3 regions of the Kitasatospora sp. NPDC022856 genome follow, and region 2 is predicted to be linked to each of the others. Evidence: riboswitches for the same ligand, from Rfam matches in the RefSeq annotation. Region 2 holds a riboswitch; each other region holds the start of a gene.
The links. A riboswitch is a leader RNA that binds a small molecule or an ion and turns the genes downstream of it on or off. The one in region 2 is predicted to bind cyclic di-AMP.
Positions count from the first base shown of each region.

Region 1: another riboswitch for cyclic di-AMP. It lies ahead of ACZ34W_RS26225 (M23 family metallopeptidase); the one in region 2 lies ahead of ACZ34W_RS16670 (transglycosylase family protein).
Region 3: another riboswitch for cyclic di-AMP. It lies ahead of ACZ34W_RS15715 (glycoside hydrolase family 16 protein); the one in region 2 lies ahead of ACZ34W_RS16670 (transglycosylase family protein).

Region 1 is NZ_JBVHHE010000022.1:97,217-100,425, reverse strand. It holds gene ACZ34W_RS26230 (hypothetical protein) at 1-758, shown strand, start outside; gene ACZ34W_RS26225 (M23 family metallopeptidase) at 830-1,690, opposite strand; cyclic di-AMP (ydaO/yuaA leader) riboswitch at 1,703-1,861, opposite strand; gene ACZ34W_RS26220 (YiaA/YiaB family inner membrane protein) at 2,106-2,396, shown strand; gene ACZ34W_RS26215 (alpha/beta fold hydrolase) at 2,519-3,209, shown strand, end outside.
Region 2 is NZ_JBVHHE010000011.1:259,442-262,650, forward strand. It holds gene ACZ34W_RS16670 (transglycosylase family protein) at 1-1,157, opposite strand, end outside; cyclic di-AMP (ydaO/yuaA leader) riboswitch at 1,144-1,268, opposite strand; gene ACZ34W_RS16675 (DNA polymerase III subunit gamma/tau domain-containing protein) at 1,695-3,209, shown strand, end outside.
Region 3 is NZ_JBVHHE010000011.1:35,176-38,384, reverse strand. It holds gene ACZ34W_RS15720 (hypothetical protein) at 36-605, shown strand; gene ACZ34W_RS15715 (glycoside hydrolase family 16 protein) at 749-2,023, opposite strand; cyclic di-AMP (ydaO/yuaA leader) riboswitch at 2,028-2,152, opposite strand; gene ACZ34W_RS15710 (MoaF-related domain-containing protein) at 2,579-2,908, shown strand; gene ACZ34W_RS15705 (alpha/beta hydrolase) at 2,980-3,209, opposite strand, start outside.

The DNA of each region.
Region 1 (3,209 bases), on a different contig from region 2:
TCGACCACCAGCGGGCGGCGAAGCGGCTGAACGCCAAGCGGCAGGAGCGGCTGCACGCGGAGGCCGAGTGGCAGGGCGAGGTGGCCGCCGGGCTGCTGCGCCGCGCCGACCTGGTGACCTGGCCCCGGCTGTACACGCTGCTGCTGCGCGCGGACGGGGTGGACCCGGCCGACGGGGCGGCGGTCCGGGCCTGGTTGGAGGCGTTCCGGGAGCTGGCGCCGGAGGACCGGGCGGCCGCCTACGAGCGGCTGGAGGCGGCGGGCGCGCTGGACCCGGTGGACGACGGGGGCTGGGACGGCGCCCGGCCGCTCAGCGTCGGGATGGCCACCGACGGTGCCCGGCGGCTGCTGGAGCAGGGGCTGATGCGGCGCAGCTACCGCAACCTGGAGGAGCTCACCGCGCAGGGCCGGCCGATGCCCGACGAGCTGGCCGGGGACTTCGGGGCGTTCGAGGAGGCCGCCGTCGAGGCCGCGCTGGACCTCTTCGGCGAGTGGACGGTGCCGGGGCTGCCGCGGCTGCTGGTGGAGGAGTTCCCGGAGCTGGCCCCGGAGCCGGGCCAGGAGGAGATCGACGCGTACCTGGCGCAGCTGCCCGGGGCATCCGGCGAGGCGGAGGAGGCCGGGGAGTACGGGGACGACGAGCCCGGGGACGAGTACGGCTACGCGCCCGGGGACGAGTACGGCTACGCGCCCGGGGACGGGCACGTGCACGGGTCCGCCGACCGGCCGGACGGGGCCGACGCGGCCGCCGGGGCCTGAGACGCGACGGTGCCCCGGCCGTCGTCACGACGGCCGGGGCACCGCGGCGGGCTGTCAGAAGGTGACGCCGGTCAGGGGGTCACGCCGCGCTGCTCGAACCAGCTCTCCGGGTCGACCGGGGCACCGCCGCCGGGGCGGACCTCCAGGTGCAGGTGCGGGCCGGTGACGTTGCCGGTGGCCCCCACCTTGCCGAGCTGCTGGCCGGGGACGACCTTGCCGGAGCCCTTGATGATCGAGGAGAGGTGGCAGTACCAGATCTCGGTGCCGTCGGGCAGCGTCTCGACGATCCGGTAGCCGTACGACCCGGCCCAGCCGGCCGAGGTGATGGTGCCCTGGCCGACCGCGTAGACCGGGGTGCCGGTGTCGGCGGCGAAGTCCAGGCCGGTGTGCAGGTGGGCCCAGTAGGAGGCGCTCTGGCCGTAGTGGGCCGAGAGGTGGTAGTCGCGCACCGGCAGCTCGATGGCGGCGAGCTTGGCCTTCTCGGCCTCCTCCGCGGCCCGCTTGGCCTCCTGCTGCTGGGCCGCGCGCTTGACCTCGGCCTCCTTGGCGGCCTGCAGGCGGGCGCCCTCCTCGGCGGCGGTGCGCTGGCTGTCGGCCTGCTGCTGGATCCGGGCGGCGAGCGCGAGGCCCGGGTCCGCGGCGAGCGCGACCGGGGTCTCGTCCGGGACCTCGACGGCGGGGGCGGCGGCCGGGGTGGCGGAGGCGAAGCCGGTCGCACCGAGGGTGGCGGCCACGGCGGTGACGCCGAGCAGCGGGGCGGTGCCGCGGGTCTGACGGGGCATCCGGTGCCGGTTGCTGTCGGGGGCCTGCGGCCCGGTCTCGACGCCGGACCCGCCGAACTCGCCCGGGTGGGCGGGCGGCCAGGGGTGGTCGAGCAGCTGGGTGCCGGCGGGGGAGCCGGGCAGGTGTGCCGGAGAGTGCGACGACGCCACGGAGGCGCGCTCCTTTCCTTCCTTCGCGCCTACCGGGTTAGCTGACGGGTTCGGAGCAGGAAGGTCTCCTACGGCTGGGCCTGGGCCCGGCCGATTCACCCCAAGGAACATGGTTCCCCGGCTCCCTGGCCTGCCCGGAGGCCGGCCGGCGGGATTAGGCGACGGCGCACGGTGCCGTCTGGGTACGGCGTTACGAACCGCGCTGCGTTATCAAACGTTAATCCTAGGAGCCTCTGATTCCAAGCCGTCCGTTCGGGACAGCCGGATACTACCCGGACGGTACGTGACCTGATGGGCGATTTGGGCGGATCGATGGCAACTGACACTACCGAACGTGAGGGGACGTCAACGAACGGTCCCCCACTTGAGTACTCCTACTCATGTGCGGCGCTCCCGGCGCGGCCATCCTGGCGCCATGAACGCACCGATGCAGTCACGCACCACGGCCGCGTACCACCTCCAGGCCGTCCTCTCCTTCGCCCTCTCCGGCGGCGCCCTCGCCGTCGGCATCGCCTATCTGCCGGTCGGCGGCTGGACCCGCGCCTTCCTCACGGTCGGCCTGCTCTACACCGTCACCTCCGCCTTCACCCTGGCCAAGGTGATCCGGGACCGGCAGGAGACCAACGAGATCGTCACCCGGGTGGACCAGGCGCGGCTGGAGAAGCTGCTCGCCGAGCACGACCCGTTCAAGGTGGAGGGGGTCTGAGCCGCGGTACCGGGGCCGCCCCGGGGGTCCGGCCGGTCGAGGGCTTGAAAGCTAAGGCTATTAGCCTTAGCTTTATGGCTATCGGCGCAATGCCGACAGCCCCGCGGACCGAGGAGGCCCCCATGCCCGGCACCTTCACCCCCAGCACCCAGTACCTCGACCTCCCCGGCGGCCGGCTGGCCTTCGACGACACCGAGCAGGGCGACGGCGCCCCCCTCGTCCTGCTCCCCGGGATGCTCGACAGCCGTGCCGCGTACCGGCACCTGCGCCCGCTGCTGGTGGCCGCGGGCCACCGGGTGATCACCCTGGACCTGCGCGGCTTCGGCGAGTCCTCGATCGCCTGGGACGACTACACGCCGGCCGCGATCGCCACCGACGTCCTCGCCCTGCTGGACCACCTCGGCATCGACCGCGCCACGCTGGTCGGCAACTCCTACGCCGGTGCGACGGTGGTCAAGGTGGCCGGGGACGCGCCGGAGCGGGTGGCCGGGATCGTCCTGGTGGACGCCTTCGTCGAGAACCCGCCGCCGAACGCGCTGCAGCGCGCGATGTTCGGCGTGATGGGCGTCCTGCTGGTGCACTCGCCCGCGTTCTGGGGCCTCTACCACCGCAAGATGGCGTACCCCGGTCCCAAGCCGGCCGACTTCGACGCCTACGTGGACGGACTGGTCGCCGCGATGCGCACGCCGGGCCGCAAGCAGGCCACCCGGGGCTACGTGCGCGGGGACTCCGCGCCGAACGGCTGGACCGCCGCCGTGAGCTGCCCGGCGCTGGTCGTGATGGGCACCAAGGACCCCGACTTCCCCGACCCCG
Region 2 (3,209 bases):
AACAGCAGGTCGCCGGCCTTGAGGGCGTCCAGCGAGACGTGGGTGCTGGCGGCGGCCTGGTCGGCGGCGACCCGCGGGACGGAGACGCCCGCGGCGCGCAGCGCGGCCTGGGTCAGGCCGGAGCAGTCCCAACCGCCGTTGCCGGTACCGCCGTAGACGTAGGCCTGGCCGACCTTCGACTGGGCGAAGGAGACCGCGGCGGCCATGCTGCCGGTGGCGGCCTGGGCCGGCGCCTCGGCCGACGCCTGGGCGGCGGGCTTGGCGGCCGGAGCCTGGGTCTGCGCGGCCGGCTTGGTGGCGGTCGCGGTGGAGCCGTCGGCCTTGCCGGTGGCGCCCGAGGAGCGGTTGAACCAGTCGAAGCCCTGGCCGGACTCGTCCGAGGCCCGGGTCTTCGCGCGGTCGCCCAGGCTCAGGTGCTGGCCCGGGTAGATGCGGTGCGGGCCGTCGCCGAGGGTGCCGCGGTTGAGCTCGTAGAGCCGCTCCCAGCCGCCCTGGACGTTGTTCTTGTCGGCGATCGAGGAGAGCCAGTCGCCCGCGACCACGGTGTAGTCGGAGGAGGCCTGCGCGTCCTGACGGTACTGCTGCCAGTTCCGGCCCTGCGACTGCTGGGCGGAGTCGGCGGCGGCCGGGGTCTCGGCGGCCTTCGGGGCGGCCTTGGGCGCGGCCGGCTTGGCGGCGGGGGCGGGGGTCTGCGCCGGGGCCGGGGTGGCCTTCGGGGCGGCCGGCTTGGCGGCGGTCGCGGTGTCGACGGCGGCCGGGGTGCCGCCCTTGGTCAGACCGGCCTGGACGGAGCAGACGGGCCAGGCGCCGGGGCCCTGGACGGCGAGCACCTTCTCGGCGACCGCGATCTGCTGGTCCTTGGTGGCGAGGTCGGCACGCGCGGCATAGCTGGTGCCGCCGAACGCCGCCCAGGTGGAGTTGGTGAACTGGAGGCCGCCGTAGAAACCGTTGCCGGTGTTGATGCTCCAGTTGCCGGTGCTCTCGCACTGGGCGACCTTGTCCCAGGTGGCGACCGAGGCGGCCGAGGCGGAGCCGGCGGTGAGGCAGGGGATGGTGAGGCCGATACCGACGACGCCGAGGGTGGCGATCGCTCGGCGCGTGCGGCCGGACAGGCGGGTGCCGTTGGTGGGCAGCATGGTGACGCGGTCCTCTCCCACGCCTGCGAGGTGAGCTGTCGGATTCGGGCTGGAGTTGCCCGGCCGCGCTGTGGACGCGGCTTCACCCCTAGCCCCGAACCGGTACGAACCGGTCCCGGGCGACTTACCTGTGGTTCCCCCGCTCCTGCCGTGGTGCGTTCTGCGCTGCCAGCGCACCCGACGGCAGGACTCGGCGTTGCGGGTGGGCTGGGTCCGTGTGGCCACGAACGGGGAGCACGTTAAGCAGACTTAAGTTCAAACCGCAAACATGTGTGACGGTCATCACAGTTTATGAAGAGCGTGCTAAATGGCTGTCCACCATGATCAGAAATGACCGATTTCGCGCAACGCCCGTCGGAGTCACGGCAACTGCCTATGCTTCAGGGCAGCAGGACCGACGCGGCCGTCTGGGGGGAGGGCTTCGCAGCGATGGCCATGGACGAGGGTCCGGAGGCCGGTGCGCCGGCCGAGCGGCCGCGTGGAACGCACCGCCGGGCAAAACACCGCAGAGCGGACATCCCGCCCGCCGAGCCCCGAACTCCCCTGCCCCGGCGGACGATGCTGCGCTGGCTCGCCGTCGGCACGGTCTTCGCGGCGGTCGGCGGCGAGGAGGCACTGCGGCGCTCCCTGGACGGCCGCTCCGCGCCCGTCGCCGCCGCGGAGGGCCCCGCCACGGGGCCGGGAGCGGCCGACCCGGCCGCGGAGCACCGGCACGGCGCCGCGTCGCCGTCCGGGACGCCCGGGGGCGCCCCCGACGGCGCCCCCGCCGAGGGGACGGCCGCGCCCGGGCAGCCCACCGCCGGAGCCGCCCCCGCACCCACCCCCGACCAGGGCGGCCGCCCCTGGTCGGACCCGGCCGGCTGGGGCGGCCGGGTACCCGGACCGCAGAGCGCCGTCCGGATCACCGACCGGGTGCTGCTCGACACCGACGCCGCGATCGGCTCGCTGCTGGTCGAGCCGGGCGGTGCGCTCACCTTCGCCGCCGACCGCAGCCTCACCCTCGCCGCCGCGGGCAACGTCGAGATCCGCGGCGCCCTCGCGCTCGCCCCCGAGGGCGCCGCCGTGCACACCGTGCGCTTCCCCGCCGTCGACGAGCGGCGCTTCCGGGGGGACGGCATGAAGGTGGTCGACACCGACGTCGGCCTCTGGGTCACCGGCGCCGGGTACCTGCGGCTGGACGGCGCGGCCAAGACCGCCTGGGGGCGCGCCGACCGGGCACTCGCGGTGGGCGACACCACCGTCAGCCTGGCCGCGCCGCCCACCGGTTGGCTGCCCGGCGACGAACTGGCCGTCACCCCGACCGGCCCGCCGGGCGAGGACGGCTTCTCCACCCGCTACGACCTCGCCGTCGTCCGGTCCGTCAGCGGATCCACCGTCACCCTGGAGGCGCCGCTGACGTACGCGCACCCCCGGGTGGCCGCCGGAGGGGGTGTCACGCTCGGGGCCGAGGTGCTCAACCTGACCCGCAGCGTGCGGATCGAGGGCACCGCCGAGGGTCGCGCCCACGTCCACCTCACCACCTCCCGCCGGGCCGACCTGCGGCACGCGACGCTGCGCTGGGTCGGCCCGCGCACCGACACCGCGGAGTCCTGGAAGGGCCCGGACGGCAGCGCCCCGGTGACCGCCCCGGTGCTCGGCCGGTACGGGCTGCACTTCCACATGCTGGGCGACACCACCCGGGGCACCGTGGTCGAGGGCCTGGTGGTCCGCGACGCGGGGAGCCACGCCTTCGTCCCGCACGCCAGCCACGGCATCACCTTCCGCAGCTGCATCAGCCACGACACCTGGGAGGACGCCTACTGGTGGGACGGCCCGCCGGACACCCGCACCCCGCAGCAGCCCTCCGACGACATCGTCTACGAGTCCTGCGTCGCCTCCCGCACGCGGCTGGAGCCCAACCCGCGGGCCTACCGGCTGACCGGCTTCAACCTCGGCGCCGGCACCGGCGGCAAGGCGCTGGACTGCGTGGCCGTCGGCGTCCAGGGGGCCGACGGCGCCTCCGGCTTCGAGTGGCCGGAGAACAGCGAGGGGGTCTGGACCTTCCAGCGCTGCCTGGCCCACAACAACCTGCGG
Region 3 (3,209 bases), 220 kb from region 2:
GGACCGCCGGAACGCAGAGGGCAGGGTGAGCGACGATGTCGCGCAGAAGGTCCGCACTGAGATTCCTCGGCAGGGCGCTGACGGTGGGGTGCGCGGTGACCGCGCTGGCCGCCGGGTCGGCGGGGGCCGCCTGCCCGGGCGCCGATCCCGCGGTCGGGGACGCCCCGGCGGCGGAGGTCGCGCCACTCGCGGTGCCGGCCCCGTCGAACTCCGACCTGGAGGTGATCCGGCTCGACCCGGACGCCGTCGCGCCGGAGGGCATGGTCACGTTGCACGCCTTCATCGCCAACCGCGGGCCGGACAGGACGGCCTCGCCGTTCACCGTGGTCGTCACCCTGCCGGAGGGTGTCACGCCAAGGGAGCCGTTCTCCCCGGAGAACTGCACCGCGTTCCAGAACGGCCACCGGGTGCGCTGCCAGTTCCCCCCGGGCCTGCCGAGCCTCGAGAGCGCCACGGCACTGATCCCGCTGAAGGTCGGCGCCGACGTCCCCTACGGCGAGCTGCACGGCGGCTACGTCGCCATCAGCAGTGCGGACGACCCGAACTCGGAGAACAACAAGCTGCCGTTCACGATGAACATCGTCGAGCCCCCCGCCAGCTACTGACCGGACCGGCCAGGGCCGTACCGAGCCGGGCCCCGACGGCTCAGCGCGGTACGGCTGTCCTGAGCCGTACCGCGCCGAGTGCGTTCCGGTCCGGGTGCGTTCCGGTCCGGGTGCGTTCCGGTCCGGACCGGGCGCCGATCGGCCTAGCGGTAGACCCGGACGTAGTCCGCGGCGAAGGTGATCGGGGCCGTGCCCTGCGGCGCGGCGTGGTACTGCCCTGCACTCAGGGACAGGTTGAGGATCAGGTACGCGGACCAGTTGGCGCCGACGCCCTTGCCGTCCGAGAACACCTTCGTACCGTTGACGTACCAGTCGACCGAGGTGGCGCCGTAGTGGGTGCCGATGGTGACCCAGCCGTCCTTCGCGATCGCCTTGGCGTCGGTGTAGTACAGGTGGCCCGGGTTGACGTGGTTGGTCAGCTCCAGCAGGTTCGGGTTGTCGGGGTGGTACTCGAAGGAGTCGATCTCCCCGTTGCCGTTCTTCCAGGTCCACAGGGCCGGCCAGGCCCCCGTGCCGGCCGGGAGCTTGACCCGGGTCTCGGCGTAGTCGCCGGTCTTCACCTGGAAGCCCTCGCTGGAGTACTCGGTGGTGAGCAGCCCGGTGTCCCAGGACTTCTTGCCGTTCTCCAGCGTGTTGGCGCCCGGCTTGGCGGTGAACGTGGCGACGCCGCCGGCCACCGAGACGTTGTTCCTGTTCAGCCAGTCCAGCTTGTTGTCGTCCGGGTTGTGGTTGCCGTAGCGGTAGGCGCTGCTCTTGTCGCCCGTCCAGCGCGAGCCGTAGGCGATCGGGCCGTTGAACTCGTCCGACCAGGTCAGCGACTTCCCGGCGACCGGCGCGCCGGTCGCCGGCGCGGTGGGGGCCGGGGCGGTGGGCGACGGCGTGGCGGTCGCGGTGGGCGACGGCGTCGGGGTGGGCTTGGGGGTGGCGGTCGGGCTCGGGGCGGGGGCGACGGTCGCGTCGGAGACCGCGAGCTGGCGCGAGGGCAGGTTGTGCCAGGTACCGCCGAGGTCCTGCCAGAAGCCGAACTGGGTGTACGTCCCGGCGGGCAGGGTGCGGGCACCGGTGGTGATCGACAGGCCGCCGGGGCAGATCTGCGCGTTGGAGACGTTGCCGGGGAAGTCGAGGTTGCGCCCGGCCGCGTCGCGGACGCCGACGCCGACGGTCTTGGCCGTGAAGCAGGACGAGGAGTGGACGGTCAGCGCGGCCGTGGTGGCCTTGCCCGCGACCATGGTGGCCGGGGCGAGCCTGTCCTGGGTGACGGTCGGCGCGGTGGCCGCCTGGGCGCCGGTGAGCGCCGGGACGCCGAGCAGGCCGGCGCCGCTGATGGCGAGCGCTCCGGTGGCGGCGAAGGCGGCCTTGCGGCCTCGGTGGGAGGGGCGGGCGTGGCGCGGGGTCGCGCGCCGGGCAGGCTTCTGCATGGCGGTGTCCTCTGTAGACGCCTGCGAGGTGAGCTGTCGGGTTCGGGCTGAGGTTGCCCGGCCGCCTGTGGGAGCGGCTTCACCCCTAGCCTCGGTCCGCACGCGCGAGCGCGTGGGCCTGGCACTGACCTGGGTCCCCCGCTCCCGTCCGCTGCGGTGCTCGACTGCCGACCGGCGGGTGGACAGGACTCGGCGTCCCGACGGCGGGGTCCGCGAAGACGGACTCGTGCAGGCTAGGCAGGCCGCTCGAATGTCGACAAGCCGACGGGGGGTGTTGTCGCGCAGCTCACAGTGCGAGCCGTCCGGAGTGGATCAAGTCACCGGGGAAGTTGATCAGTTGGAGACGGGGCGGGGCGTGGGGCGGGCGCGGGGCGGCCGACGGGGTCGGCGGCGGGTCGGCGAGCGGGTGGCGGAGGTCCGGCCGGGCGGGGGCGGCGCCGCCCCGGTGTCCGCTCCGTGGCCGGGTGCCCGCATGTCCGCCGCGAAGGTCGGCCGGTCGGATAGGTTGGGAGTCCAGCCGTACCGCACAGACGAGAGACGAGGACCCGCTCCGCCATGACCGCGCCCCTGCCCGCCTTCGCCGGCCGTACCTACCTCTTCCAGGTCGACAACGGCGCGGCCTTCCGCAACGCCTACTCGCCCGACGGCAAGCGGCTGCGCTGGGAGGGCCTCGGCGAGTCGGCGGGCCAGTGGGAGGACGTCGCGCTGCACATCGCCGAGATCGGGCCGGAGCTGTACTTCGTCAGCTGGACCGAGCAGAGCGGCATCACCGTCAGCCACGTGATGGACCTCGGCAGGCTGACGGTGCGCGCGTTCTGGACGTACGAGGGCGAGGGCGGCCGGGTCGGCGAGCTGCACACCGGGACGCTGGAGCCGGTGGCCTGAGCCGTGGCCTGAGCGCTGCTGTACCGGCCGTGCCGCGGCGCCCCGCGCCCGTCCGGGTCAGGGGTCAGAGGTCAGACCGCGCGGTCCGGCACCCTGAGGTGCTGGGAGAGCCACTCCAGCGAGGACGGCAGCAGCCTGCTCCAGGTCTCGAAGTTGTGGCCGCCGGTCCTCATCATGCTGTAGGAGACCTTCATGGGCGCGTGCGCGGCGGCCACGAAGGCCTCGGTGTCCCGGCGGTAGTCGCCGTCGCCCTCCCTGGTCCCGGCCAGCAGGACGGACACCTCGGGCTGCGGCAGGTTCT